Regions from separate parts of the Bradyrhizobium sp. UFLA03-84 genome, predicted to be linked through region 1. Evidence: riboswitches for the same ligand, from Rfam matches in the RefSeq annotation. Region 1 holds a riboswitch; each other region holds the start of a gene.

The links. Region 1 has a riboswitch for cobalamin ahead of CK489_RS01870 (TonB-dependent receptor). Riboswitches for the same ligand answer to the same signal wherever they lie in the genome.
Region 2: linked by a shared signal. The riboswitch ahead of CK489_RS10905 (TonB-dependent receptor) and the one ahead of CK489_RS01870 (TonB-dependent receptor) in region 1 are both predicted to bind cobalamin.
Region 3: linked by a shared signal. The riboswitch ahead of CK489_RS23025 (DUF1636 family protein) and the one ahead of CK489_RS01870 (TonB-dependent receptor) in region 1 are both predicted to bind cobalamin.
Region 4: linked by a shared signal. The riboswitch ahead of metE (5-methyltetrahydropteroyltriglutamate--homocysteine S-methyltransferase) and the one ahead of CK489_RS01870 (TonB-dependent receptor) in region 1 are both predicted to bind cobalamin.

What each region holds. Positions count from the first base shown of each region.
Region 1 is NZ_NSJY01000003.1:395,281-402,645, reverse strand. Features, by position in the region: gene CK489_RS01890 (ABC transporter ATP-binding protein/permease) at 1-1,151, shown strand, start outside; gene CK489_RS01885 (hypothetical protein) at 1,304-1,696, shown strand; gene CK489_RS01880 (amidohydrolase family protein) at 1,849-3,339, shown strand; gene CK489_RS01875 (CobW family GTP-binding protein) at 3,341-4,267, shown strand; cobalamin riboswitch at 4,364-4,559, shown strand; gene CK489_RS01870 (TonB-dependent receptor) at 4,666-6,945, shown strand; gene CK489_RS01865 (PepSY-associated transmembrane domain-containing protein) at 6,948-7,365, shown strand, end outside.
Region 2 is NZ_NSJY01000009.1:172,974-180,338, forward strand. Features, by position in the region: gene CK489_RS10895 (ATP-grasp domain-containing protein) at 1-336, shown strand, start outside; gene CK489_RS41685 (hypothetical protein) at 463-633, opposite strand; gene CK489_RS10905 (TonB-dependent receptor) at 794-3,007, opposite strand; cobalamin riboswitch at 3,167-3,364, opposite strand; gene CK489_RS10910 (FecCD family ABC transporter permease) at 3,477-4,520, shown strand; gene CK489_RS10915 (ABC transporter ATP-binding protein) at 4,517-5,290, shown strand; gene CK489_RS10920 (ABC transporter substrate-binding protein) at 5,293-6,123, shown strand; gene CK489_RS10925 (MBL fold metallo-hydrolase) at 6,228-7,268, opposite strand.
Region 3 is NZ_NSJY01000014.1:292,218-299,582, forward strand. Features, by position in the region: gene CK489_RS23015 (cobyric acid synthase) at 16-1,464, opposite strand; gene cobO (cob(I)yrinic acid a,c-diamide adenosyltransferase) at 1,477-2,130, opposite strand; cobalamin riboswitch at 2,167-2,381, shown strand; gene CK489_RS23025 (DUF1636 family protein) at 2,476-2,850, shown strand; gene cobW (cobalamin biosynthesis protein CobW) at 2,847-3,881, shown strand; gene cobN (cobaltochelatase subunit CobN) at 3,881-7,129, shown strand; gene cobG (precorrin-3B synthase) at 7,126-7,365, shown strand, end outside.
Region 4 is NZ_NSJY01000012.1:28,391-35,755, forward strand. Features, by position in the region: gene CK489_RS40780 (hypothetical protein) at 1-13, shown strand, start outside; gene CK489_RS13645 (hypothetical protein) at 485-661, shown strand; gene CK489_RS13650 (nodulate formation efficiency C protein) at 1,114-1,938, opposite strand; gene CK489_RS41320 (hypothetical protein) at 2,169-2,324, shown strand; cobalamin riboswitch at 3,107-3,308, shown strand; gene metE (5-methyltetrahydropteroyltriglutamate--homocysteine S-methyltransferase) at 3,407-5,752, shown strand; gene hemN (oxygen-independent coproporphyrinogen III oxidase) at 6,470-7,365, opposite strand, start outside.

The DNA.
Region 1 (7,365 bases):
GCGCCTATGCGAGCGAGCTCGTCAACGGAATCCGCACCGTGCAGGCCTATACCGGCGAACGGCTCGCCAGGACGCGCTTTGCCCGCGAGGTCGAGCAGGCCTATGACGCCGCGCGCAGCTCGACCAAGGCGCGTGCGGTACTGACGCTGATCGTGATCTTCATCGTCTTCGCCAGCGTCGTCGTGATCCTGTGGGTCGGCTCGCATGACGTGCTGACGGGGGCGATCAGTCCAGGCCGGCTCGGCCAGTTCGTTCTCTATACGGCGTTCGCGGCGAGCGGCCTCGGCCAGCTCAGCGAGGTCTGGGGCGAGGTCTCGGCCGCATCCGGCGCCGCCGAGCGTCTGTTCGAGATCCTGCGCGTCAGGCCGCAGATCGCGGCGCCCGCGTCGCCGCGCGCGCTGCCGCAGCCGGCACGCGGCGATGTCGGTTTCGACAATGTCGGCTTCGCCTATCCGACCCGGCCCAACGCGCTTGCGGTCGACGGCGTGTCGCTGAAGGTCGGATCCGGCGAGAAGGTCGCGATCGTCGGTCCCTCCGGCGCCGGCAAGAGCACGCTGTTCCATCTGCTGCTGCGCTTCTACGATCCGAAATCGGGCATCATCTCGCTCGACGGCGTGCCGATCCGGCAGGCCGATCCGGCCGAGGTGCGGGCGCGGATCGCGCTGGTGCCGCAGGATTCCGTGGTGTTCGCCGCCTCAGCCCGCGAGAACATCCGGTTCGGGCGGCCCGATGCCACCGACGCCGAGGTCGAGCGCGCCGCTGACCTCGCCCATGCCACCGAATTCCTGCGCCGCCTGCCGGAAGGCTTCGACGCCCAGCTCGGCGAGCGCGGCGTGACGCTGTCGGGCGGCCAGCGCCAGCGCATCGCGATCGCGCGCGCGATCCTGCGCGATGCGCCGCTGCTGCTGCTCGATGAGGCGACCTCGGCGCTCGACGCCGAGAGCGAGACGCTGGTGCAGACCGCGCTGGAGGAATTGATGCGCCATCGCACCACGCTTGTGATCGCGCATCGGCTGGCGACCGTGCTGTCCTGCGACCGCATCCTGGTCATGGACCAGGGCAAGATCGTCGAGCAGGGCACCCATGCCGAACTGGTCGCCGCGGGCGGCCTCTATGCGCGGCTGGCGCGCCTGCAGTTCGAGGGAATCTGAGCGGATCGGGACTCCGTGCGCTCCACCTATGCGATTCCTATGCGATCGCCCGCGCGCTCCCCTCGAAAACCTACTCCCGCGTGGGGATAGTCGCGCCGCGTCTGACCTCCCCCGACAGCCGAGGCAGGTCAGTCGCGCGGGGTGTTCGACTGATGCGCGAGATGGTGAGCGAACCGGAGAGCAAGCTGCTCCGTGCCTGGCAGCTTGCCGTGCTGCGCTTCGCCGTGACGCTCGACGACGACGATCGGATGCACGCGCTCGGTGTTGCCGGCGAGGTCGATCGGCTGGGCGGCGCCGCCGATGACGCTTTCCACTTCTTCCGCAGGACGACCGCGGAGTTGTGCGCGGCGATCTCCGGCCGGAGCGTGGATCAGGACGCCGTGATCCGGCGATTCCTGGCGCAGATCGACAATGTCAGGCTCAAGCGTGCATTCGAGGCGGCGATCTCCAGGGACCGTACGCCGCCAAAACTGGTGGCGAGCCGCATCAAGCCAGGCAACGATCTCTGGCGAGGGTTGCCGTCGCGGCGTGCAACCGGATCGTAGGGAAGGGCTCCCCTGCAATCGCCATCACGGCGCGGCGGATATTCCGCCAGAGCATGTCGCCACAACCCTGGCCGGGTTGCCGCGATGCGTGCGATGCGCTTCTCTGTGCGCGAAAAGAGACCGGTCGGTTTCGGAATGCGGGGAGTGGTGAGATGGGTGGTTTGGTGATCAGCGGCGGCCGGGTGGTGGATCCGGCCAGCGGGATGGACGCGGTCGGCGATGTCGCCGTGGTCGACGGCAAGATCGCCGCTGTCGGCACCGGCCTTGGCGGCGCCGCGCGCCAGATCGACGCGACCGGGCTCGTCGTGGCACCAGGCTTCATCGACCTGCACGCGCATGGCCAGACCATTCCGGCTGATCGGATGCAGGCGTTCGACGGGGTGACGACATCGCTCGACCTCGAGGCCGGCGTGCTGCCGGTGGCATCCTGGTACAAGCGCCAGGCCGAGAAGGGGCGGGTACTGAACTACGGCGCCGCGACCAACTGGGCGTTTGCGCGCATCGGCGCGATGACCGGCTCCAATTCGGAAAGCTCGCTGGAATCATTCGGCGCGGCGATGCGCGATCGCCGCTGGATCGAGAACGTGGCGACCGAGAGCGAGGTCGGCGGCATCCTCGAGCGTCTCGCCAACGGTCTGAATGAAGGCGGCATCGGCATCGGCATTCTCAACGCCTATGCCCCCGGCGCCGGCGTGCAGGAATTGACCGCGGTGTGCCAGCTCGCGGCCGATCACGCGGTGCCGACCTTCACCCACGTCGCCTACATGTCGCGCATCGATCCCGAGAGCGCGGCCGAGGCCTATATCCGCCTGATCGGCTATGCCGGCGCCACCGGCGCGCATATGCACATCTGCCACTTCAACTCGTCGAGCAAGACCGATATCGAGCGCTGCGTCGCGCTGATCGCGAAAGCGCAGGCGCAGGGCCTGCCGATCACGGTGGAGGCCTATCCCTACGGCACCGGCTCGACGGTGCTGGCGGCGACCTTCTTCAGCGATCCCAAATTCGAGGAGCGCAACGGCCTCGGCTACGATTCGGTGCAGCGTGTGACCGACGGTCACCGCTTCGGCAGCCGTGAGGAGCTGCTGGCGGCGCAGGCCGAGGAGCCCTCGACGCTGGTGCTCTGGCATGTGCTCGACATCGAGAACAACGCGCATCATCGCGATCTGCTCGACATGGCGGTGCTGTATCCGGGCGGTGCGATTGCCTCCGACGCGATGCCGTGGACACTGTCGGATGGCCGGCCCTACACCGGCGACGCCTGGCCGCTGCCGGACGACGCCACTTCGCATCCGCGCTCGGCCGGCTGCTTCACGCGTTTCATCCGCGAATGGGTGCGCGAGCGCAAGAAGGTGTCGCTGCTCGAGGGCATCCGCAAATGCGCGCTGATCCCGGCCGAGATCCTGTCGGCGAGCACGCCGGCAATGCGTGCCAAAGGTAGATTGCAGGCGGGCGCCGATGCCGATGTCGTCGTGTTCGACTACGAGACGCTGAGCGATCGCGCGACCTTCTCGGCGATGAACCGTCCGGCGGAAGGCGTGCGGCACCTCGTGGTCAGCGGCCAGCCGCTGATCAATGACGGCGTGCTCGATGTCGCGGCGCGGCCCGGCCGGCCGGTGCGCCGGCCCGTCATCGGGGGCTGACGTGCCGGTCCCGATCCTGCTGGTCGCGGGCTTCCTCGGGGCGGGCAAGACCACGGTCGTCAACCATCTGCTGGCGCATGCGCAAGGCAAGCGCATCGCCGCCGTGGTCAACGATTTCGGTGCGATCAACATCGACGCGGAGTTGATCGCCGGCGCCAGTGATGGCGTGGTCAGTCTGAGCAACGGCTGCATCTGCTGCACGCTGGAGGGCGATCTGCTGCGCACGCTTGCAACCTTGTTGCGGCGTGATCCGCGTCCCGAGTTCATCGTGATCGAGACCAGCGGCATCGCCGATCCCGCCGACATCGTCCGCAACCTGATGGATCCGGTGATCTGGAAGGAGGCGCCGCTGGAGACGGTGCTCTGCGTCGTCGACGCGACGCAGCCGGTGGCGATGCTGGATGACGCGCTGCTGCGCTCGCAGTTGCGGGCGGCGGATGTGGTGGCGCTGAGCAAGGTGGATCTCGCCGATGCAGCCGCCTGCGCCGCGATCCGCGCCGCCGTGCGAACGGTGCGGCCGGCGGCGGTGATTGTCGATGCCTTGCATGGCGAAGTGCCAACGGAATTGCTGTTTCCGGCCGATCTCGATCATGTGCCGGCGCCGCGCGAGGCCGCGCCGCGACGGCCGGCAGCTGATCGCTTCGAGACGCTGAGCTGGACCTCGGAGCGGCCGGTGCGGCTGCCGCGCCTGCAACAGGCGATCGGCAAACTGGCGCTGAAGCTGGCGCGGGCGAAGGGATTGTTCGAAACGGTGGAGCAGCCCGGGCGGCTGACGGTATTTCAACTCGCCGGCGGACGCGCGACGCTGGCTGCCGGCGGCGTACCAGCGCCCGGCGTGCCGCGTACGCGAATCGTATTCATCGCCGAGATGGGTGCGCTCTCGCGCGCCGAGATTGATGCGATCATGGAGCATTGCGTCGAGACTTAGTGAGGTAAGCCCGCACTCTTTGTGACGTCGCGGCCACGTACATCGGCAAAGCATGTGTGCGACAATCGCATCGAATTGACAGCTCTGCGTCCGCCACCTATCGTTTTTCTCGACGGTTCCCTTCGGGGATCAAAAGGGAATGCGGTGCGAGGGTAACCCCAATGCCGCAGCTGTCCCCGCAACTGTAAACGGCGAGCCTTTCGTCAATTTGCCACTGGGCCATCAGGCCCGGGAAGGCGTCGACAGGCGATGACCCGTGAGCCAGGAGACCTGCCGTCAGTCGTGGTCACACGCGAGCACATCGGGCGGGGGCGTCCTGGTGGGATCGGAGCACTGCCTTTTGGGCAATGCGCCAGTCCGCGTTCGCGGTGACGTGCCACGTTACCGCGAGTCGTTTCATGTCCTCGTCTCCCTCCGTTGCGCGCAACTGGCGCCTCGGTCTCGTCTGCTCCCTGTCATCGTTGCTGCTGCCGGCTGAGGCTTCGGCACAAACAGCTCCACCCACCACGCTCGATCCGATCGAGGTCGCCCCCTCGACATCCGCAAAGTTCAAACCCGCTGCGCGAAGCAGCAACAGCGCGGCGGCGCCGCGACGCGCCAGATCGGCGACGGTCGCCGCAGCCGGCGGCGCGCCGCGTGCCGCAGCGTCAGGCGCATCGGGGCCGGCATCGCCGACACTCAATGCAACGACGCAGGGCGGCACCGGCAGCCGCCTCAATCTGACGCCGCTGCAGACGCCGGCCAGCGTCGAGATCATCACGGCGCAGACCATCGCCGAACGCGGTCAGCACAATGTGCTCGATGCCGTCACCCAGAACGCGGCCGGCTTCATCGCCACGCCGGCGCCCGGCAATGGCGGGCTGTCGTTCAGCACCCGCGGTTTTGCCGGCAGCAACTCGGTGATGACGCTGTATGACGGCACGCGCTTCTATATCGGCTCCGGCACGCTGACGTTCCCTTACGACACCTGGTCGACGCAGCGCATCGAAGTGCTGCGCGGCCCGGCCTCGGTGCTGTACGGCGAAGGCGCGATCGGCGGCGTCATCAACGTGATCCCGAAGAAGCCGTTAGCCACGCCGTACAACGAGGCCGAGGTCTCGCTCGACAGCAACATGACGCGGCGGCTCTCGGTGGACTCTACTGGTCCGATCAATCCCAATGTGTCGTACCGCATCAACGCCACCGGCAACATGTCGGACGGCTGGGTCGATCGCGACACGACCTCGAATGCAGCGGTCTCGGCCGCCGTGCGCGTGCAGGCGTCGGACAATCTCGCCTTCACGCTGTCCGAGGACTATGGCGATCGCAGCCCGTCACGCTACTTCGGCACGCCGTTGCTCAACGGCTCGATCCAGGACGCGCTGCGCTTCAAGAGCTACAACGCATCCGACAGCGCGATCCGCTACCAGGACAGCTGGACCCAGTTCAAGACCGAATGGGATGTCGCCGACGGCATCAAGGTCAACAACACGCTCTACTATCTGACCAGCGAGCGGCACTGGCGCGACATCGAAAACTACACCTTCAATCCGAAGACCCAGCTGATCGATCGCTCCAGCTATATCGAGATCTTCCACGACCAGAAGCAGCTCGGCAACCGGATGGATACGACCTTCAGCGGTCACGTGTTCGGCCTTGCGAACCAGTTCGTTGCCGGGTTCGACGTCAACCGGATCGATTTCACCCACACCAACAACTCGCCCTATGGCGGCGCGTCGTCGGTCAACCCTTACGTGTTCGATCCAGGGTCGTTCTTTGCGACGACCACGGCGACCACGCCGGGCTTCAACGCGATCGTCAATCAATACGCGCTGTTCGCAGAGGATCGGCTGTCGCTGACCGATCAGTTGTCTGTTGTCACCGGCGTCAGGTACGATCGTCCGGAGGTCGATCGCACCGATTACAAGACGCCGTCAAACAGCTTTGAGACCACGCTGTCGGGAACGAGCTGGCGCACCGGCCTCGTTTACGAGCCGATCAAGAACCTCGCGTTCTATGGTCAGTACGCGGTCGGCGTCGATCCGGTCAGCAATCTGATCTCACTGTCGACCTCGCAGAAGACCTTCCAGCTCGCGACGGGCAAGCAGACCGAGATCGGGGTCAAACAGTCGTTCTGGGGCGGCCGCGGCGAGTGGACGCTGGCGGGCTACGATATCGTCAAGACCGGGCTGACGATTCCTGATCCAGCCAATCCCGGCACCGGCTTGGCGCTGCAGATCGGCCAGCAATCTTCCCGCGGGGTCGAGGCGTCGGTCGGGCTTGCGCTGGATTACGGCTGGCGCATCGACGCCAATCTGGCGCTGCTGCGCGCCCGATATGACAACAACAGCCAGCTGGTCGGCGGCAAGATCGTCAGCTATGCCGGCAATGTTCCGGTCAACGTACCGCAGCAGGTCTCGAACGTCTGGCTGACCTGGGATTTCGCACCGAACTGGTCTGCCTATGGTGGCGTGCAGATCGTCGGCGCGATGTACTCCGATCTCGCCAACACCCAGTTGCGGCCGGGCTACAATGTGGTCAATGGCGGCATCAAGTGGAAGCCGGATGGTCGCACCACGGTCGCGTTCCGGGTCTACAATCTGTTCGACAAGGTCTACGCGGTGACCTCGAACGGCACGGGGCAGTGGCTGCTCGGCATGCCGCGCACCGCGGAACTGTCCCTCAACGTGAAGTTCTGACGATGCGCAAGGCTCTGATCCGGCGAGCGCGGCGATGGCTCTATGTCGTCCATCGCTGGATCGGCATCGCGACGTGCCTCCTGTTCGCGATGTGGTTCATCTCCGGCCTCGTCATGATGTACGTGGCGTTTCCGCGCCTCACCGACGGCGAGCGCCTCGCTGCGCTCCCGGTCCTTCTCTGGAACAAGGTGCAGATCTCACCGGATCGCGCGATGGCGATTGCGGGCGCGGAGCTTTATCCGCGCGACCTGCGCCTCGCGATGATGGACGAGACGCCGGTCTATCGCGTGATCGGCTGGAACGGCACCGCCGTCACCATCTCGGCGATCGATGGCCGGATCATCGACGGCATCACGGCCGATCAGGCGCTCGCCGTCGTCCGCCATCATCCGCGCGCGGTGCAGCCGCGGCTGCTCGACA
Region 2 (7,365 bases), on a different contig from region 1:
CGGACGCATTTGGCGATGCAGGCGCTGCTCGGCAGCGCCTCGCGCGACGGCACGCGGCGCGACCTGATCCGGGAATGCGGCCGCATCGCCGCGGGCGAAGGCCTCTATCAGGGCAGCGCCGAGGAATTGACACCGGTCCGGATCGACTGGCTCAGCGCTGTACCGCTTGGGATAACGGCCGCGCTGCTGCTGGCATCACCGCCGATCGCCGCATCGCTGGCGCGCGGCGGCTTTGGTGCGCACCTGCTCGATCGCGGGAGTATCAGGAAGATCGAGGGGGAGGATTTTTTAAACGGTGCCTCACCGCGTCGTCCTGGCGAAAGCCAGGACCCATAACCACCGCAGCTGATCGTCGACTGGGCTGTGGCCCCAGCCGAACTCAGCCATTACCATCGGTGGTTATGGGTCCCGGGTCGCGCTTCGCTTGCCCGGGACGACAAAAGGAGAAATCTCGTCTCGTCCTCACAACGGCTCATCATCATTGCCGTAGCGGTCCAGCTTCGGTGTGGCGATGTCGCCATCCTCGTAATAATCGTCATCCTGGGCGGCTCGTGGCGGAGGCTTCTTCGCCGGGTCGTCGGTCTTGTCCTTGATCCTGTCGCCGCCCTTGCTCGTCTTTCCGGCCTTGGCCATGCGTTTCCCCTGCACGGGTCAAATCAGCTGCCGGAACTCTACTCCAGTTCCCGGGCGCTTGTAACGTGAGCAAACGGTGCGGCGGGATCACCCGCCGCACCGCGCTTTGTTCGAGCATGATCTTTTCGTAAAACCGGTCCCCACTTTTCCGGATCATGCTCTAAAACGTCGCGCCGGCCTTGACCATGTAGGTGCGGCCGGGCAGCGGGTAGGCCGAGAAGCGGCCGGCCGTGAACGAGCTCGCGATGGCGTAGTCGTAGTACAGCGCGTTGAACAAATTGTTCACGCTGAGCGACCAGAAGAAGCGGTCAACCTGCCCGCTCAGCTTCAAATCGGCGGTGGCGTTGCCGGGAATCCGGCTCTGCGTGTTGCCCTGATCGTTGTCCATGATGCGCGAGCTCCAGGCCCGCACCGTGGCGTCGAACACCAGATAGTTCTGCCAGATATTCCAGGTCACACCGATGTTGCCGGTATAGCGCGACACCAGCGGCACGTCGTTGCCGGCCCACATGCCTTCGCGGAAGACGGCGCGGGTGATCGCCATGCCGCCGCGCAGGGTCACGGTGTCGCTGACCTTGAGCGAGGCGCTGCTCTCTGAGCCGTAGCGGCGGGTCGGATCGAGGTTGACGTTGTAGAACAGCACCGGGTTGAAATGGATCTCGTTCTCGAGGTCCATCAGATAGACGCTGGTCTCGACCTGAAACAGATTGGTCTTGACCCGAAAGCCGCCCTCGATGTCCTCTGACGTCTGGGTCTTGAGCTGGAAGTTCTGCGGGATCGGAGCAAACGTCACCGGGTCGAAAGACGGGCCGGATGCGACGCGCTCATCGACATCGGGGGTGCGGAAGGCGCGGGCGGCGCGGCCGAACACCGAGAACGTGTCGGTGAAGCGATGCTCGACGCCGACATGAGCCGCGTACTGCGTCTCGTTGCTGTCGAGCGGAGCCGCCTGGGTATCGAACGCGAACGGCGCGTTCGGGTCGTAGCGGTCGCGCGCCGAGACGCTGGTGTTCTGAACGCGCGCGCCGTAGGAGAAGTCGGTCGTCGGCAGCAGGCCGAGCGTGTGTTGCCAGTAGCCGGCGACGGTCTGCTGATCGATATTGTAGATGTGGAAGGGGTCGACGCCCTGATAGGCGCCGCGCGCCTCGCGGAACGTCGAATCGTAATAGTCGATGCCGGTCAGGATTGTCGACGGCATTCCGAACGCGACGTTCTTGACGCTGAGCCGCGGCGTCAGCGACCAAGTCTGCAGCGCCGCATCGTTATAGGTCGAGGCGAAGCTGATGGTCGGCACGGCGCCGAAGAAGCCGCTTTGCGTCTCGCGCTGCCGCCAGCCGCCATCGACGATGAGGTCGACGCCGTTGGTCAGCGTCTTGGTGAAGCCGGCCGTGACGCTTGATGTCTGCTGGTTGGCATAGTCGAACGGTGTCGCCGCGCCGCGGCGATCGGTGAGCAGCTCGTTGACGCCGATCGACGGATCGACCAGCCGCCCGCCGGGCAGGCCGAGTTTCTGGTCGCTGCCGGTGACGGTGAGGAAGGCGGACAGGTCCGACGTGTTGTAGTTGACGTTGCCGACCGCGCTGCGCTGGTCGAGCGCGTTGTTGACACGGTAGCCGTCGGACTTGATGCCGTTGCCGTAGAACGATGTGGACCAGGGTCCGGAATTGAGCGCCGCGGACACGGCCGCCATGCGGGTGTTGAAGGAACCGAACCCACCTTCGGCCCGGATCGTGGCCGGCGGACCGCCGGCGCCGGTCTTGGTGATGATGTTGACCACACCGCCCACCGCGTTGTCGCCATAGAGCACCGCGCCGCTGTTGCCTCTGACGATCTCGATGCGCGCGATCGAATCGAGCGGGATCGTGGTGAGGTCGAACCCGGCCTTGTCGACATCGTTGAGGCGGCGGCCATTGAGCAGGAACAGGGTATTGTCGGAGGCGAACGCGCCGAAGCCACGGAGGTCGACCGAGGTCTTGGCGCCGTTCGGTCCGCCGTAGAGCGATTGCAGCTGCACGCCCGGCACCTGCGCGAGAATCTCGGGCAACGACTGCACCGGCGAATGCGCGATGTCGTCGGCGGTGATCACGGTCGAGGAGGAGCCGACGATCCCGGCGAACTGGCGGCCGTCATCCGCGCCGCCTGCTCCGGTGGCGAGGCCGGCCCCGGTCGTGCCCGATCCGCTTCCGCTGCCCGTGTCGTTGCTCTGGGTGGTACCCGGCGCCGGGCGCCGTGGCGCCGGCGTTTCGTCAGCCGCCGGCTTGGCGCGCGTAACATTCTGGTCGCCCGGTTTGGTGACTTCGATCGCGGGCAGCTGATCGGGAGCGGGCGCCTGCTGCGCCTGCGCGGTCGAGACGATGATTGTCGGCACGATCATCGTCGACGCGAGCAGAAACGCGCGGCGCCGACGGGACGGGAAGAGGAACATAGGCGAGACCTCGGCAACGTCAGTGGCACGTCACCGCGAACCAGTCTCACCATGTGCTTGCAGCATCAGGTGAAGCTCATGCCTGTACTCCCCGACCGGCATCCTCGCGTGTGACCACGGCTGACGGCAGGTCTCCTGGCTCGCGGGTCGTTACCCTTCGTCGCCTTCCCAGGACCGAGTTTCCCAGTGGCATCTGACGAAGGATTCACCGCATACAGTTGCGGGGGCAGCCGCGGCCTTGGGGAAGTTTCCCCGCACCGCATTCCCTTTTCATCTCATCAAAGAACCGTCATGTTCATCTAGGGTTCGGCCGCGCAGCAAAGTCAATCCGGCGGAAGTCGGGCAATGACCACACGGCCACGGTTTTTGTCGAGTGTCGCTTGTCTGCCACGGCGATCGCTGTAAGAGCATGGGTCCAATGAGCGTGCAGGATTTTGCCTTGGCGGCCGAGGTCGCGGCGCGGCGCCGGTGGAGCGCCACCGCGGCGCTGCTCGCGCTCGTGGTCCTGCTGCTGGTGATCTCGCTCGGTGTCGGACCGGTGCGGTTGTCGCCGCTTGCGGTGATCGAGGCGCTGTTCGGCGGCGGCAGCGACGTCGCGCAGGTGATCGTGCGCGAGATCCGCCTGCCGCGCACCATCCTGGCGTTCGCCATCGGCGGCATTCTCGGGCTATCGGGCGCGGCGCTGCAGGGCCTGCTGCGCAATCCGCTGGCTTCGCCATCGCTGTTCGGCGCGCCGCAATCGGCGGCGTTCGGCGCGGTGCTGGTGATTGCGCTCGGCCTCGCCGATGTGCGCTCCTACGCGCTGCCGGTGGCGGCGATCATCGCGGCCTTCGGCTCGGTGTTCGCGCTGCTCGCGATCGCCGGCCGCAATGCCGGGCTGTTGATCCTGATCCTCGCGGGGCTTGCGATCTCGAGCTTTGCGGGAGCCGCCACGGCGCTGGTGATGAACCTCTCCAGCAATCCGTTCGTGGTGCTGGAGATCGCGTTCTGGCTGCTCGGTTCGCTGGAGGATCGCAGCTTCCAGCATGTGGCGCTGGCGTTGCCCTTCATCGTTGCGGGCGCCGCTATCCTGCTCAGCCAGGCGAGCGCGTTCCGTGCGCTGACGCTCGGCGAGGAGGCCGCGCAGAGCCTCGGCGTCAATGTCGGACGGCTGCGGCTCTTCGTCATCACGGGCGTTGCGCTCGGCGTCGGCGGCGCGGTCGCGGTGACAGGCTCGATCGGTTTCATCGGACTGGTCGCGCCGCACCTGATGCGACCGTTGATCGGCCACGATCCGGCGCGGCTCCTGGTGCCGAGCGCGTTCACCGGCTCGGCGCTGCTGCTCGCCGCCGATATCGCGGTGCGGATCATCCCCTCGACTTCGGACATCAAGGTCGGCGTGCTGACCTCGATCATCGGCGTGCCGTTCTTCCTTTACCTCATCATGCGCGAGCGCCGCGCGCTCGGCGGAGGCGTGGCATGATCTTGCTCACCGCCGGCGGTCTCCATGCAACGCTCGGCCATCGCGAGGTGCTGCATGATATTTCGCTGTCGCTGGCATCAGGTCACCTGGTTGCGCTGGTCGGCCCGAACGGTGCAGGCAAGACCACGCTGCTGCGCGCGCTTGCCGGGCTGATCCCGTCGGACGGTGAGATCCGGATCGGCGGCGATGCGCTGGGGTCGCTGCCGCTGCGCGAGCGCGCGAAGCGCTTTGCCTATCTGCCGCAGGGGCACATGGTGCACTGGCCGCTGCCGGCGCGCGACATCGTCGCGCTCGGCCGCTATCCGCATGGCGCCACCGACCCGGGGCGGCTGTCGCCGAGGGATGTGGAAGCGGTGCTGCGGGCGATGCAAGCGGTCGACGTCATCGAATTCGGCGATCGCCGCGTCACCGAGCTGTCCGGCGGCGAGCGCAGCCGCGTCGCGCTGGCCAGGGTGCTCGCGGTGGAGGCGCCGGTGATCCTGGCCGATGAGCCGACTGCATCGCTCGATCCACGCCACCAGATCGACGTGATGCAGAAGCTGCGCAATGTCGCCGACACCGGGGTGCTTGTGCTCGTGGTGACCCACGATCTCGGGCTCGCCGCGCGCTTTGCCGATCATGTGCTGGTGCTGTCGGAGGGGCGGCTGGCGGCACAGGGCGCGCCCGCTGAGGCATTGTCGGAAGCGGTGCTCGCCAGCGTGTTCCGGGTCAGTGCCTATCGCGCCGAATTCCGGCGCGAGGCCGTTATCGTGCCGTGGGCGGACGTGTGATGATGCGGCGTCTCGCAGCCTTGGCCGCCGCGGCATGGTTGATTTGCTGTGGTGCCGCGTTCGCCGCCGGACCGCGCATCGTCTCGATGAATGTGTGCAGCGACCAACTCGTGCTGTCGCTGGCCGATCCGGACCAGATCCTCGGTCTCAGCCGCTTCTCGCGCGACGCCTGGCAATCCTGGGCCGCCGAAAAGGCGCGAAACTATCCGCGCCTGTCCGGCGGGGCCGAGGATGTGCTGCCGCTCAAGCCCGATCTCGTCGTCGTCAGCCTGTTCGACAAGCGCGCGACCCGCGACTTGCTCAAGGCCCACGGGTTGCATCTGGTCGAATTCACCGTGCCGCGCACGCTGGACGAGGTGAGGGACCAGATCCGCGCAATGGGCGATGTGCTGCAGCATCCGGACCGCGCCAAGGCCGAGATCGCGCGCCTCGATGCGGCGATCGCCCGTGCGCGGGCGGAGGCGAGCACGCATCATTATCGCGTGCTGCCGGTGGAGCGGCGTGGCTTTGTCTCCGGTGACAGCAGCTTGATCAGCTCGTTGCTGACGGCGACGGGACTGACCAATGCGGCCGGCGAGCTCGGCCTCGGCGCGGGCGGGTTTGCGTCGCTGGAGGCGATCGTCAAGCTGCGGCCGGATTTCATCCTGGTGTCGGAGGCCGGCGATCGTGCCGAGGATGAAGGCCGCGCCTTCCTGCTGCATCCGGCGCTGGAGCGCTTCTATCCGGAGAGCAGGCGCATCGTTCTGCCCGAGCGGCTCACCGTCTGCGGCGGCGTGATGCTGGCGGATGCGTTGGATCGGCTGACGGAAGAATTGCAGCGCGTGACGAAGTAGGTGTTGCCATCGTCATTGCGAGGAGCGACAGCGACGAAGCAATCAATGCTTCCGCAAGCGGAGGAATGGATGGCTTCGCTTCGCTCGCAATGACGGCGAGTGACCTATCCCATCACCACCGGCCCACCGGCCTTCTTCCAGGCATCGATGCCGCCTTCGATATGGGCGGTGTTGGTCAGTCCGGCTTTCTTGGCGGCGGCCACGGCCATCGCCGAGCGCTCGCCGAAGGCGCAGAAGAACACGACGCGGCGGCCGGTCGCAGCTGCCACTTCACGCAACATGCCGCCGGGCTGCAGCGTGGCGCAAATCTGCGGATAGGGAGCGTGCATGGCGCCCGCGAGCGTACCGTGCTTGGCCCGCTCGCCGCTCTCGCGCAGATCGACCAGGAGGATATCGGGCCGGCCGAGGCTCGCGATGGCGTCGCGCGCGTTGAGCGCGAGGCCTTCCTTGGTGAGTTCGTCCTGGTGCAGGCCGACATGCATGTTGGCGGGCACCGCGACGTCCATCATCTTCGGGTTCGGCAGGTTGAGATTGTTCATCAGCTCGACATAGGCGTCGATCGACTTCACCTGGAGCCGCGGATTGTAGCGCTTCTCCTCGCCGATCGTGGAGACGGTGTCGCCCTTGTAGTCATGCGCCGGGAATACCAAGGTTTCCTCGGGCAGCTTGAGCAGGCGGTTGAAGATCGAATCGTACTGCGCCCGCGCGCTGCCGTTCTGGAAGTCGGTGCGGCCAGTGCCGCGGATCAGCAGCGTGTCGCCGGTGAAGACGCGGTCGCCCATCAAGTAACTATAGGAATCATCGGTGTGGCCGGGCGTGTACATCGCCTCGAGGCAGAGCCCCTCGATCGTCACCTTGTCGCCGTCGGAGACGCGCATCGACACCACGTCGGCCTTGCTCTGCTCGCCCATGATGGTGATGCATTGGGTGCGATCGCGCAACTCACCGAGGCCGGTGACGTGATCGGCGTGCAAATGGGTATCGACGGCCTTCACCAGCCGGAGGTCGAGTTCCTGCAGCAGCTTGCAGTAGCGATCGGCCTTTTCCAGCACGGGATCGAGGATCAGCGCCTCGCCGCCCGCGCGGCTCGCGAGCAGATAGCTGTAGGTGCCGGATACGCTGTCGAACAGCTGGCGAAAGATCATGACGGCTTACCTATTCTATGGGTCAAGTCGTTGAAAGCATATTATTTCATAGATGGGGTTGATTCAAAGCAAATCCATCCCCGTGCACACGCCATCC
Region 3 (7,365 bases), on a different contig from region 1:
TTCGCTCGAAACGCTTTAGCGTGCCAGCGCGAGCAGGCCTGCGACATCGAGATGGGTCTCGATGTGCTCGGCAAGCGCGTCGAGCGCGCTCTCGACCCTGGCGCCGTACGGCTGATCCGCCGCTGGAATATCGAGCTGCGCAAGGAATGCCTTGCGGAATTCGTCTGACGTGAACAGGCCGTGCAGATAACTGCCGTGAACCCGCCCGTCGCCGGAAATGGCACCTTCAGCGACGCCGTCGAGCCGTGCAAAAGGCCGGGCGCGATCCGGACCGTCGGTGCGGCCGATATGGATCTCGTAGGCGCTGATCGGCTGACCGGTCGCAGCGTGCACGGCGCTGACGCGGGTCAGCGTCTTCTGCTCGGTCATGGTGGTGGTGACATCGAGCAGGCCGAGGCCGCGCGTCTCGCCGGCGGGGCCTTCGATCCCGTCGGGATCGGTGACGCTCTGCCCAAGCATCTGGTATCCGCCGCACAGGCCGAGGACATGGCCGCCGCGGCGATGATGCGCCACGAGATCGATATCCCAGCCCTGCGCGCGCAGGAAGGCGAGGTCGCCGCGGGTCGATTTCGAGCCGGGCAGGATGACGAGCCTGGCATCACCGGGGATGGCTTCACCGGGACGCACCATCACGAGATCGACACCGGGTTCGAGCTTGAGCGGATCGAGATCGTCGAAATTGGCGATCCGTGACAGTGCCAGAAACGCGATCTTGCACCGGCCGGGCTTGCGGGCGTCGGCGAGCCCGAGTGCGTCTTCGGCAGGTAACTCGCCGGCGCGAGCGAACCAGGGCAGCACGCCGAAGCCGCGCCAGGCGGTGCGGGCTTCGATCAGGCGGTAGCCGTCGTCGAACAGCGAGGGATCACCGCGGAACTTGTTGATGACGAAGCCGTGGACCATTGCGGCATCGTCGGGATCGACCACCGTCTTGATGCCGACGAGCTGCGCGATCACGCCGCCGCGGTCGATGTCGCCGACCAGCACCACGGGCACGTCAGCCCTGCGCGCAAAGCCCATATTGGCGATGTCGGACCTCCGCAGGTTGACCTCGGCGGGACTGCCGGCGCCTTCGACCAGCACGAGGTCGGCACGCGCCTTCAGCCGCTCGAAACTCTCCAGCACTGCGCCCATCAGCTGTGGCTTCATGCCGGCATATTCGCGCGCGCGGGCGGTGGCGATCCGCTTGCCCTGCACGATGACCTGGGCGCCGACATCGGTTTCGGGTTTCAGCAACACCGGGTTCATGTCGGTGTGGGGCTCGACGCCGGCGGCCAGCGCCTGCAAGGCCTGCGCGCGTCCGATCTCGCCGCCGTCGACGGTCACGGCGGCATTGTTCGACATGTTCTGCGGCTTGAACGGCAGCACGCGCAGGCCGCGCCGCGTGGCGGCGCGCGCGAGGCCGGCGACGATGAGCGACTTGCCCACGTCCGAGCCGGCTCCCTGGATCATCAATGCGCGCGCCATGGCGTTCGGCTCTTAGAACTCGACGCCCGGCTGGGCCTTGATGCCGGAGCGGAACGGATGCTTCACCAGTGTCATCTCGGTGACGAGGTCGGCGATCTCGATCAACTCGTCCTTGGCGTTGCGACCGGTGAGCACGACATGCGTCATCGGCGGCTTGGACGTGGTCAGGAAGTCGACGACGTCGGCGATCGCGAGATAGTCGTAGCGAAGCGCGATGTTGATCTCGTCGAGCACCACCATGCGCAGGTTCTCGTCTGCGATCAGCTGCTTGGCCTTTTCCCAGCCGGCTTGCGCCGCCGCGATGTCGCGGGCGCGATCCTGCGTCTCCCAGGTAAAGCCTTCCCCCATCGCGTGGAATTGACAGAGATCGCCGAAATGCCCGGTGAGCAGGCGGCGCTCGCCGGTATCCCAGGCCCCCTTGATGAACTGCACCACGGCGCAGGGAAAGCCGTGCGCCACGCAGCGCATGATCATGCCGAAGGCGGAGGACGATTTTCCTTTGCCGGCGCCGGTATGAACGATGATCAGGCCTTTTTCGCCGCTCTTGGTCGCCATGATGCGATCCCTGGCAGCCTTCTTTTTCGCCATCTTGTCGGCGTGGCGCGCGTCCAGCGATGGGTCGGTGCCGACGGCGCCGTCCTCAGCGTCGTTTCCATCAGAAATCATCACGTTCCTTCGGCTTGACAAGTGCGAGGCTTGGACGAATGGTGGGCCCGCGTTGGTTCCTGTCCTACGACAGGCGAACAGGGAATGCGATAGGGCTGAGACCGCAAGGTCGGCCTGAAACGCAGCCGCCCCCGCGACCGTGACCGGAGAGATGCCCAAGCCACTGATTCCGTAAGGAGTCGGGAAGGTGGGCATCAAAGGAGAAATCCTACTCCGCAAGCCGGGAGACCTGCCAGCGCAGCATGTTGTGAGACCGGCGGACGGGGTGTTCCGCGACGGGGAACGGACCGATGCAAGATCGGTTCGTGTGCCTCATCGCTTCCCGCTGTCAATCCAGGAAGGCCGATGAGCGTTACTCTTCATGTCTGTATCACCTGTCGCGCCGGCCAAACGCTGGCGGAAGGTGAAGTCGCGCCCGGTGCGCGTCTGCATGCCGCGCTTGTCGAGGCCGGTGTGCCCGACGATGTCAATCTGGTTCCCGTCGAATGCCTGTCGGCTTGCAGCCAGGGCTGCTCGGTTGCGCTCAGCGCGCCCGGCCGGTGGTCCTATGTCTACGGGCGCCTGTCCGAAGCCAATGCCAGGGATGTGATCGCCGGTGCCTCCGCCTACGCATCGGCGCCCGACGGCATCGTGCCGTGGCGCAGCCGCCCGGAAATCTTCCGCAAGCAATCGCTTGCCCGCATTCCACCTCTTCCCGTCGTGCCGGAGGCCGCAGAATGACTACACTCGCCAAGGTTCCGGTCACCGTCGTGACCGGCTTTCTCGGGTCCGGCAAGACGACGCTGATCCAGCACCTGATCCGCAATGCCAACGGCAAGAAGCTTGCGGTGCTGGTGAACGAATTCGGCAGCGAAGGCGTCGACGGCGACATCCTGAAATCCTGCGCCGATGCCAATTGCCCGACCGAGAACATCGTTGAACTCGCCAATGGCTGCATCTGCTGCACCGTCGCCGACGATTTCATCCCGGCGATGGAGCAGTTGCTGGCACGGCCTGTGAAGCCCGATCACATCGTGATCGAGACATCGGGCCTCGCGCTGCCGAAGCCGCTGCTCAAGGCGTTCGACTGGCCCGAAATCCGTTCGCGGATCACCGTCGACGGCGTGATCGCGCTGGCCGATGCAGAGGCCGTTGCCGCCGGCCGCTTTGCGCCGGATCCGGCTGCGGTGGATGCGCAGCGTGCTGCCGACGACAATCTCGACCACGAGACGCCGCTGTCCGAAGTGTTCGAAGACCAGATCGCCTGCGCCGACATCGTGCTGCTGACCAAGGCCGATCTCGCCGGATCGGAAGGCATCAGCGCGGCCAAGGCGGTGATCGCGGCCGAGATGCCGCGCGAGGTGCCGATGTTGCCCGTCGTCGACGGCGCCATCGACGCGCGCGTGATCCTCGGGCTTGGCGCCGCGGCCGAAAATGACCTCGCATCGCGTCCCTCTCATCACGACGGCGAAGAAGAGCACGAGCACGACGACTTCAATTCGGTAGTGATCGATCTTCCGGAGATTGTCGACATTGACGCGCTGGTCGCCTCGATCAAGGGGCTGGCGCGCGAGCAGAACGTGCTGCGCGCCAAGGGCTATATTGCGGTCGAAGGCAAGCCGATGCGGTTGCTGGTGCAGTCGGTCGGCGAGCGGGTGCGGCATCAGTTCGACATGCCCTGGGGCGTGCGGACGCGACAGTCCAAGCTCGTCGTGATCGGCGAACACGGTGATATCGATGAAGCCGCCATCAGGGCCCGGCTTGGTGTCTGATGCACGTCATCTTCCGCGAGAGCCGCGGCCTTGAGGAGACCGCGACACCAAGAGACCTCGGCCAGGATCCGGCCGATCTCGTGGTGTTGTCGTTTTCCGACAGCGATCTCGCGGCGTTCGCGGCCGGCTGGCGGCGCGGCCGCGCCACGTTGCCGTCGCTGCGGCTCGCCAATCTCGCGGAGCTGCGCCATCCGCTGTCGGTCGATACTTATATCGAGCGGACGCTGTCGCATGCGCGCGGCATCCTGGTGCGACTGATCGGCGGCGAACCCTATTGGTCCTACGGGCTGTCAGCGGTACATCGGCTGGCCAAGGAGCGCGGCATCGCCCTGGTGGTGCTGCCGGCGGATGGCCGCGATGATCTGCGGCTGGATGAGTTTTCGACGCTGCCGGTCTCGACGCTGCGCCGTCTGAAGGTGCTGTGCGACAAGGGCGGCCCCGTGGCCGCGCAGGCCGTGATCGCACAACTGGCGCTGGCGTCCGGACTCTATGCCGGACCTGTGGTCGGCGAGATCGATCTGCCCGAGATCGGCGTCTACGATTCCCGACTTGGCGCCGTCGCATCGCTGCCGCCACCGGATGGTCGGCCGCGGGTGCTGGTGACCTTCTATCGCTCGTATCTGGCGGTCGGCGACACCGCGCCGGTCGACGCATTGACCGATGCGTTGCGCGCGAAGGGTTTTGATGCCCACGGTGTCTTCGTCACCTCGTTGAAGGCGGCAGGCGTCGCCGGCTGGCTGCGCGCGCAGTTCGCACCATGTCCCCCGGCCGCCATCGTCAACGCGACCGCGTTCTCCGCGGCCGCTGACGACGGCACGACGCCGTTCGATGCCGTGTCGTGCCCGGTGTTCCAGGTTGGCCTGTCCACCGCGCGGCGCGAGGATTGGGCTCTGTCGCTGCGTGGTCTCTCGCCCGGCGATCTCGCCATGCATGTGGTGTTGCCGGAAGTCGATGGCCGCCTCTTCGCCGGCGTCGTGAGCTTCAAGTCAGCAGGCGAGCGCGATCCCGATCTGCAATTCGCGCATCTTGCGCATCGGCCGGACGCCGAGCGCGTCGCGGCGATTGCCGCGCGCGTCGCAGCCTGGCACCGGCTTGCCGGCAAGCCGGCGCAGGACAAGCAGCTTGCGCTGGTGCTCTCGAACTATCCTGGCCGCCCGCACCAGATCGCGCATGCCGTTGGCCTTGATGCGCTTGCTTCGGTGGAGACGTTGCTTGCCGATCTCGCGGCTGCAGGTTTTGCTCTCGCGCCGGCAGAGTCGCTGGGCGACGCGCTCTTGTGCCGGAAACTGGCCTGGGGCGTGGCCGAGTATCGCGCGGCAATGGCCAGCATTCCGCAGCAGCTCCAGGACGATCTTGCGCGCACATGGGGTGCCCCGGAAAGCGATCCCGATTGCCGCGACGGTGCGTTTCATTTCGCGGCGATCCGGTGCGGCAGGTCGATCATTGCCGTTCAGCCGGAGCGCGGCGAGGCCGGTCATCGCGATGCCGATTATCACGATCTCTCGCGCGCGCCGCGCCATGGCTATGTCGCGTTCTATCTGTGGCTTCGGCAGCAGGGCTTCGATGCCGTCGTCCACATGGGTGCGCATGGAACGCTGGAATGGCTGCCCGGCAAATCGGTTGCGCTGTCATCGGCGTGCTGGCCGGAGGCATTGATCGGCGATCTGCCTGTGATCTATCCCTTCATCGTCAACGATCCCGGCGAGGCCGCGCAGGCCAAGCGCCGGATCGGTGCCGTGACGATCGGCCATCTGCCGCCGCCGCTGGCGCAGGCCGCCGTGCCGCAGGGCTTGCGCCGGCTTGAGCAGTTGCTTGATGAATACTCCACCGCGGACGGTCTGGATCCGGCGCGGCGGCAGCGCCTGATTGCCGCGATCCGCGAAGAAGCGCGCATTGCCGGGTTGGAGGACGATCTCGGTCTCGCGGCGTCAGTCTCCGCGGCCGAGGCCATTCCACAGATCGATCGTTTCGTCTGCGATCTTAAGGAAAGCCAGTTCGGCGACGGCCTGCACGTGTTCGGGCAGGGCGCTTGCGGCGATGCAGAAAGGGCAGCACTGCGTGATGCGCTTGCCGGCCGGCGTGTTGCGCCAGGGCCGTCAGGCTCGCCCTATCGCGGGCGGAGCGACGTGCTGCCGACGGGACGCAACCTGTTTGCCGTCGATCCGCGCGCGGTGCCGACGCCCTCGGCGCATGCGCAGGGCGTGAAGCTCGCTGAGGAGCTGCTGCGCCGTCATTTACAGGATCACGGCGACTGGCCGAAGGGGCTCGTCGTCGATCTCTGGGGCTCGTCGACGATGCGCACCGCGGGCGAGGACTTTGCGATGGCCCTGCACCTTGCCGGCATCGCGCCGCGCTGGGATCACGGGTCGGGCCGGGTGTCGGGCTACGACATCATCGCGCCGGCGGAGCTCGGCCGCCCGCGCATCGACGTGACACTGCGCGTGTCAGGCCTGTTCCGCGACGTGTTTTCGGGATTGGCCCAGCTGTTCGAAGCCGCGACGGAAGCATTGTCCGAACGCAGCGAGGAGGCGGACGAGAATCCCTACCGGCAGCGCATCGCACGGGTGTTCGGTCCTCGCCCCGGACATTATGGTGCCGGCATTGCGGCGGTCCCGGATGTCTTCACGCAGGAGGCTCGCGAGGCGGCCGGGGAGGCCTGGCTGTCGGCGTCATCCTGGGCCATTGCGTCCGACGGCGAGATCCACCCGGATCGCGCCGCCATCGAGGCGCGGCTCGCTGCCGCCGACAGTTTTGTCCATACCCAGGACTTGCCGGAGACCGATCTGCTGCTGGCGGCGGACTATGCTGCGCACGAGGCCGGCATTGCTGCGGCGGCGCGCCGGCTCGGCACAACAGTCCCATCGCTCTATCACCTCGATGCGACGCGGCCGGATCAGCCGCACGCTCGCTCGTTGACCGAGGAGATCTCGCGGGTGGTGCGGGCGCGCGCCGCCAATCCGGCATGGATCGCCGGCATGATGCGGCATGGCTTCCGCGGTGCTGCCGAGATCACGGCGACGCTGGAACACATGGCGGCATTCGCGCACCTCGCCGGTGCGGTGCCGCCGCACCTGTTCGACCTCTATTACGACGCGACGCTCGGCAATGACGAGGTTCGCAGCTTCATGGCGCGCGAGAATCCGGCCGCGTTGGCTGCGATCGAAACCTGCTTCACCCGGTTGCACGAAGCCTCGCTGTGGCAAACGCGGCGCAACTCGATTGCGGCGGCGTTGCAGGAGGTCTCATGAGCGCGGTCGCGATCAAGGGCTGGTGTCCCGGTGCGCTGCGGCCGATGCAGTCGGGCGATGGCCTCGTGGTGCGCATTCGCCCGCGCGGCGGCCGGCTGGACGCAATGCAGGCGGCGCGGATCGCCGAGCTTGCTGCGCGATATGGCAACGGCCTGATTGACCTGACCAGCCGCGCCAATCTCCAGATCCGCGGCGTCAGCGAGGAAGGTTATCCGGCCTTGATCGATGGGCTCGCC
Region 4 (7,365 bases), on a different contig from region 1:
GCCGCACTGCTAAGTCTCTATCGTTCGACAGGACTGCACGCGGTTAATGGTAAGGAAAGTGGAGGCTTGGCAAGGCACGAATAGAGTGATTGCTCAAAAGAGATCGGCCTCTCGATTGGTTCCACGGCACAGAGCAACCATGCTTCACTTACACGGTGGGCCGCATCCGCGACCGTCATTGCCCTGAAACGCTGCGCGCGAAATGACTTCCATAGGCCTGGCCGGCCGTCGATGCTCGTCGAACGGAAGAAAGCACGGTTCGGCGTAGCGTGCGGAATGATGTGGGACGGCTTTTACGGGCCGCGGTGCAAAGGCGTCCTCGCACTCTTGCGAGTTGCGATCTGGTCGCGATTTCAGAGCGATGAATTAATCCACAACACGTGTCTGCAGTCAGGCATTGCGGCATTCGCGCTGGCGGGACTTGGGCGACTCACGCTAGTCATCATGTTCAACCGCCTCGCCGCACAATGGGATTGAAATGGTTATGGCCACCCCCGAATTGCCGGTCTCTTGTTACGCGCTAGAAGTGGACGGCCGGCTCAAGGCCGAATTCGCAACCAGAGACGGCGCCCGGGCTGGTGGAGCAGAACTAAAGAAGCGTTTTCCCACGCTTCAAATCAAGATCTATGACGCGCAGACGAATGCGCGCGAGGAAATTTAGATTAAGCTCAGTTCGATCTTTCATCCTCGCAGCAAGGCTGCGGAGCTCCTCGCCGGGGGCACTCGGGAAAGGGTCCCGCCGCCATTGAGGATGCCGGCGTCGCTATCACTGCCCCGTTCCCGGGGTCCCTCTTAAACCGGTCTCGTCGCTGCACTCGCTCCCGCGGGTGCTTGTTGGTCGCGCGATGCGCTGCGCGCACGCCGGGTCGGGCTTGGCCTCAGCGTCGCCTCGCTTGGTCCGTGAAGCATGACACGTCGCGCTGGCGAGAGCGGATGTGTCTTTTTGTGCTGGTTCCGCCGCCTACTCGTCCGAAGAGGCGAGCGCCATCCTGATGCCTGGCTTTCTCGATTGGGGGCTTGCAGGCCGGAGAAAGACTTGCCTGCTGCTGGCATAGCTGGACGCGTCACTATTTCAGCGTATGGGTCTTGCTGTTGGCCCGACCCGCTCGGTGCTCAAGGAGTAGCGCTGCCGTCCTGATTATTTGCCGAGGCCTTTCGCACCCCCTCCAACGCCTCCCGTTCGTTTGGCTCTATGTGACGGAACCAAGAGCCGGGAGGAGAGGTCGCAATCCTCTTGGCAAGGAAAGATTGCGGCTCCCAATCGTGCCCCTCGCGCTTCTCGAAGGTGATGACGCCATTCTCCGTAAAATAACGCGGGCCTGGTATGTTGCAGTTCACCAACAGCAGAACGCGCCAACGGTTCGCTTTCTCGGTCGGCTTATCATTCGCCGCCGTCACGTAATCCACGACAACAGGTTCGATGATATGACAGCGGCCGCGCCGCAGTAGATCTCCGAGCTTGCCCCGCGCGGTCGTCACAAAGTTGAAATTGACCGGATCATGCAGAAAACGAAGGTTTGCGTCTTTTTCTCCGTCGGTGACTTCACTGGCGATGAGTGAAAGCGCGAGGGCACGCCAGCCGAGTTCGATGGGCTTTGCATAGGGAGACGCAACTTCAATCTTTCCGTCGGTCCCCACCTTCCAGGTAATAACGTAATGTTCGTCTGATATGTTATCCTGGCGTCTGGTCCAGGAAAGATAAACATACTCGGTGTGGTCGATGCCTTCGGCGATTCCCCAGTTTCGAGGGACGAAGTGAGCCACTTTCGAGACTTTGGAAACAATGTGCTCGATTGTCTCACCGTCTCGTGCTCGCCAGGTTGACTTGACTCGCTCGACAAGCGCGTTTTCGCCGGCTCGCGCACTGTTGCCCGTCGCAACCAGGCCAGCAAGGAAAATCAGCAATTGACAGAGACAAAGCGTGGCTCTTGCAGACATTCTCTTCATAGCGGCAGGACCATCGGTTTTGCATCCACACGTCAAAGCGGCAGCCTTCAATGCTATCCTCGATTGGAAGAAGTTAGCGGCAACGTGACGCGGGCGCCTGCCGATGTCCCGCGCGCGAGCAGGCGCAGCCCACTCGACGTCACGCGCCGCTAACTTCAGTGGGCCAGCGACAACCTCAATTTGCTGTGCTGGACCTGCCCAGGGGGAGAAGCCCGGGCATCTTGAGCCTGCATCCTTCGTGCCAGGAAATACCCGGTAAATCGCGCCGGATTCGTGCAGCGTTTGTCGGCTTTCCGACCTCCGCTCGTTTCAATGTTTCCAATCCGCCGATCAGCGCGGGCTTGCTCAGCTTTGTCGCGCCGATCTTCGAGGCGTAAGCGAAGGGCGCTGCCGGTTTACGGATGAGAAATCGGGAAGCATTTTTAAAGATTGTCGGACCGTCCGGTCGGTGTGGTCACCCGAACGCCCGCGATCTCTACCGGCTCGCAAACGATAATAAGCAAAAAACGCTCATCATCGCCGGGCGTTGGAATCGTTCGGAAGCCTACGCACACGGTCAGTCGTCCAGCTGCCTCGATTACGCATTCATGGTTGGATGAGCCGCTGTTTCCAGTCGCGCCGGCCGGGTAAGCGAAAAGCGATCAAGTCGCGCTAGCTTCCTCTCAAGTTGCTCAACATTCTCGAGAGCGTCTGACTGACGGATTGATTCATGAACGCTGTCAGCAGCCTCCTGAACAGGCTGACCGCAAAGACGGTGACAGCAAATACGCCGACGGCGCTCCAAACAGCCATTTTCATTACGGGCCTCCCCAGTGTGCGTTGAGGCGAATCGATATGCGTGCCCGAGTATTATCGGCATCAGAGACCGCAAGTCGCCTATCAGGATTGGTGGGCTCATAAGTCAACATGCGCGCCGGGCATGCTGATGAATGGTTGCGCAGATGTTTTGCCCCCGGCGGCGATTCTCGACTGTCGAGAGACAGGATGCTGGCGCGTTGGAAGCGCCGCGAATTGCGCCTTCGACAATTCTCTCGACACATGTATCGGAGAGAGCTTCCAATCGTGGTCAACTTTCGGCGTTAAATGGCCATTGGAGTCACCGATGGCGGCATTGAAGTGAGAGTGCCATCTGAGAGGTTGACGGAAGCGGTCTGTAGCCGATAATCCAAGTCGTCGAGGTTCTCCGGTCGCGCTTGATCCGGAGCTAAGAGGGAAGCCGGTGAACAGGCCGGCGCTGCCCCCGCAACTGTAAGCGGCGAGCCGCTGTCCAACAAAGTCACTGAAGCCTGTGCGGCTTCGGGAAGGCCGGACAGCAGCGATGACCCGCGAGCCAGGAGACCTGCCTCGACCACATATACGTCCACGGGCGGGGTGTCCCGGTGGTGCGCCAAGCAACCGCCCTCGGGCGATTGTGCTAGCGTCCGCCATGGCCTTTGCCCCCAACTACGGGGTTAGCGCTATGTCTCTTCTCTCCCTTCCGGTTGCCACGCTTGGAACGCCACGGATCGGTCCAAGGCGCGAGCTCAAACGCGCGCTTGAAAGTTACTGGGCCGGCGCAATCAGCGAACAGCGATTGCTCGAGGACGCAGCTGGCCTGCGCGCTGCCAACTGGGCCCGCCAAAACTCCCTCGGTGTCACTGTCATTCCGTCGAACGATTTCTCGTTGTACGATCAGGTGCTCGACACCTCTGTCATGGTTGGTGCTATCCCGGAAGTCTACGCCTCGGAAACCGAACCGGTTTCGCTCAAGACGTACTTCGAGATGGCCCGCGGTTCACAGTGGGGCCGCCAGACTGCGAGTAGCAGCCACGGATCGGGTGGATATGGCGCACCCGCACAGGAGATGACCAAGTGGTTCGACACCAACTACCACTACATGGTCCCTGAATTTCATCGGGGACAGACGTTCCGCCTGTCCTCGCGAAAGCCTATCGAGGAGTACGAGGAAGCTAAGGCCCTCGGGTTCCAGACCCGCCCTGTGCTGATCGGGCCGGTCACATTCTTGAAGCTTGGCAAGAGCGCGGATCCTGCGTTCCAGCCGCTGTCGCTCCTGGACGAGCTGATACCGGTCTATGTCGAAGTTCTGCAAGAACTGGCCAAACGGGGAGCAAGCTGGGTTCAATGCGACGAGCCCTGCCTGGTCCTTGATCTGGAGGAGGGGGCGCGAAGATCATTGCTACACGTCTACGATCGGCTCGCCAGGGAAGTTCCTGACGTCAAGATCATGATCGCGAGCTATTTCGGCGATCTCGGCGATAATCTGGACACGGCTTTAAACATGCCCGTTGCCGGACTGCACGTGGATTTGGTCCGCGCGCCGAACCTGTTGGGCCGAATCATTGCTGCCCGCCGAAGTGACCTCGTCATGTCCCTCGGCGTCATCGATGGGCGAAATGTATGGCGGTCAAACCTGTCGACGCTCCGCCAGCAACTGGATCCCGTGATTGCGAAGCTGGGCAGAGGTCATGTCCAGATTGCTCCGTCCTGCTCGCTGCTTCATGTGCCCGTCGATGTTGAACTCGAGACCGGACTTGAACCCGATCTCAAGAGCTGGCTTGCCTTTTCGGTACAGAAGATGCGTGAGCTTGCGATCCTGGCGCGGGCACTCGCGGGCGATCACGATGTCGCTGAAAGCCTTGCTGAATCGCAGTCGGCCGTGACGTTCCGCCGGACTTCACCAAAGATCCGCGATGCCGATCTCGCGGTGCGGATGCGAGCTATCGACCAGGCCATGTGCCGGCGCGCCAGCCCATTTGTCCGTCGAGCCGACATCCAATGCAAGCGCTTTGGACTACCGGCCTTTCCCACCACGACGATTGGATCCTTCCCGCAAACCCCAGAGGTCCGTAATGCGCGCGCAGCACATGCGCAAGGCGCCATAAGCGACGAGCAATACGACAAGTTCCTCAAGGAGGAGACCGCGCGCGCTCTGCGTTGGCAGGAGGACATTGGTCTGGACGTCCTTGTGCACGGCGAGTTCGAGCGTAATGACATGGTGCAGTACTTCGGCGAGCAACTCGCCGGATTCGCATTTACCAGGAATGGTTGGGTACAATCCTATGGCTCGCGCTGTGTCAGGCCACCGATCCTGTTCGGAGATGTTTTGCGGCCAAAACCGATCACGGTCGATTGGTGGCTCTACGCGCAATCATTGACTAGTAAGCCGGTAAAGGCAATGTTAACCGGACCGGTGACGATCTTGAACTGGTCGTTTGTTCGCGATGATATTCCAAGAGGCGAGGTCTGCCGGCAGATCGCTCTGGCGATCCGCGACGAAGTCCGCGATCTCGAGATAGCCGGTGCGAGCATGATCCAGATCGACGAAGCGGCCCTCCGCGAAGGGTTGCCATTGCGCCGATCGGAGTGGGCGGCCTACCTTCAATGGGCCGTCGATAGCTTCCGCATTTGCTCATCAGGCGTTGCAGATCAGACCCAGATTCATACGCATATGTGCTATTCGGAGTTTAATGACATCATCGACGCTATTGCTGCGATGGATGCGGATGTCATCTCGATCGAGACGTCGCGCTCGAAGATGGAGCTGCTCGACGCGTTCAGGAACTACAAATATCCCAATCAAATTGGGCCGGGCGTATATGACATCCATTCTCCCCGCATTCCCGAGGCGAGCGAAATGAAGGAGCTGATAGCATTGGCTCGGCAGCGGCTGCAGGATTCGCAGCTCTGGGTAAATCCGGACTGTGGTCTAAAGACGCGCAAATGGGAGGAGGTTCGCCCGGCGCTGATCAACATGGTCGCCGCCGCCCGGCAACTGCGCGCGGCCTCCGATCGGACAAGTCATTGATCCTACTCTCTCTCTCTCTCTCTCCCTCTCTCTTCCCGGACGCTGACCCGCTCATAACGCGTTTGCTCTCTGGATCATCTCGACCGAACTCGGACAAAAGAAGCCCGGCCGCGCTTAGCCGGCCGGGCGAAAGTTAAGTCTGAGGGGAGCGATGCGGACACATCGCCGACTTCCATCGGCGGAGGGAGGACAGCCGATGGTTCGATTGCCGGCGAGGACATCCGCCGTAAATCGCCCCCAAGTTGAAGCACGGATCAGCATAGCTCAATCATGCTGTGGTATGCGACCGATGTCATCGAGTATTGCAACACTAGACTAAGGTTTGCTTGGAGCATCCGGTCATAATGGTTTGTCGAGGCGAGCAAAGACTGCGGCTGGCGACACCCGACCGGCTTAGTACCGACCAAGGCGAATGCAATTGGCGGCGCTTTCTTGCCGCCGGATCAGCGCGACCATGCGAGCAAACGCGACTGCAAGAAGTACTCGAGCAACCGATGCATGATCCTGTCTGGCTGCGCAGGCAATCTGTCCGGTTCCACTGTAACGAAGGTTTGGGAACCTGTTCGGAATGGATGGGCGGATCGATACGCGCGACCATGAAAGTGGTGGACAAATAGGATGATCCACGATCACGAGATCGGCCCGCACCGGGCATAAGCCAGTTCACTGGTGACCGAAGTGCGGATTGCTAGAGTGGCAGGCCCGCCGCTCACACGATTAGACCGCCGCGCTGTGCATAGCCCCGCATCGAGCGAGGTGAGCGTCGAACGCGGAGGCGACGTTCCGGACCAGAAACCGCGCGCCATCGACTACGGAAAGCCGGCCATCTTCGACTACGACGGCGCCATCTGCGATAAGGCTGTCGAGCCCGGGCCGATCGACAACAGCCGAATTCGGATCCCTGCCGTGACGGCGAGACGTCTCGGAGAGATCGATTGTCATGTCGCACATAATTCGTTCGATGATCTCCGCCCGATAGCGATCATCATCAGTCAACAAATAGCCTTTCGCGGCCGCGAGCCGATCCTCGGTGATGCGAGCGAGGTAGTCCCTGGTCGAGACAGCATTCGCGACGAACCCCTGCTGCAGCCGGCCGATGGCGCTAGAACCGAGGCCAATAAGCGCAACTGCGCTATCGTCAGTATATCCCTGGAAATTGCGGCGCAATCTGCCTTGCTTCGCTGCCACAGCGAGATTGTCATGCGGCAGGGCGAAGTGATCGAGGCCTACGCGTACGTATCCAGCGTCAACCAAAGTGTGAGCTACCATCTCGGATTGGAAATAGCGCTCGACACTGTCGGGCAGAGTGGATTCGTCGATCTTGCGTTGATGCTTCTTGAAGGTTGGGACGTGCGCGTAACCAAAAGCCGAAAACCGGTCCGGATATAATTCGAGGCATTTGCCGACGGTATCCAGGCACGAATCGACCGTCTGCCCGGGCAGCCCATACAGCAGGTCGAAATTGATCCGGCAAATGCCGGCGTGGCGTAACCGCTCGACCGAAATTGCGGTCTGTTCGAAGCTCTGCCGGCGGTTGATGGCCTGTTGGACGATTGGGTCGAAGCTCTGCACGCCAAGGCTTGCCCTGTTGACCCCGCTATAGCCCAGGGCTT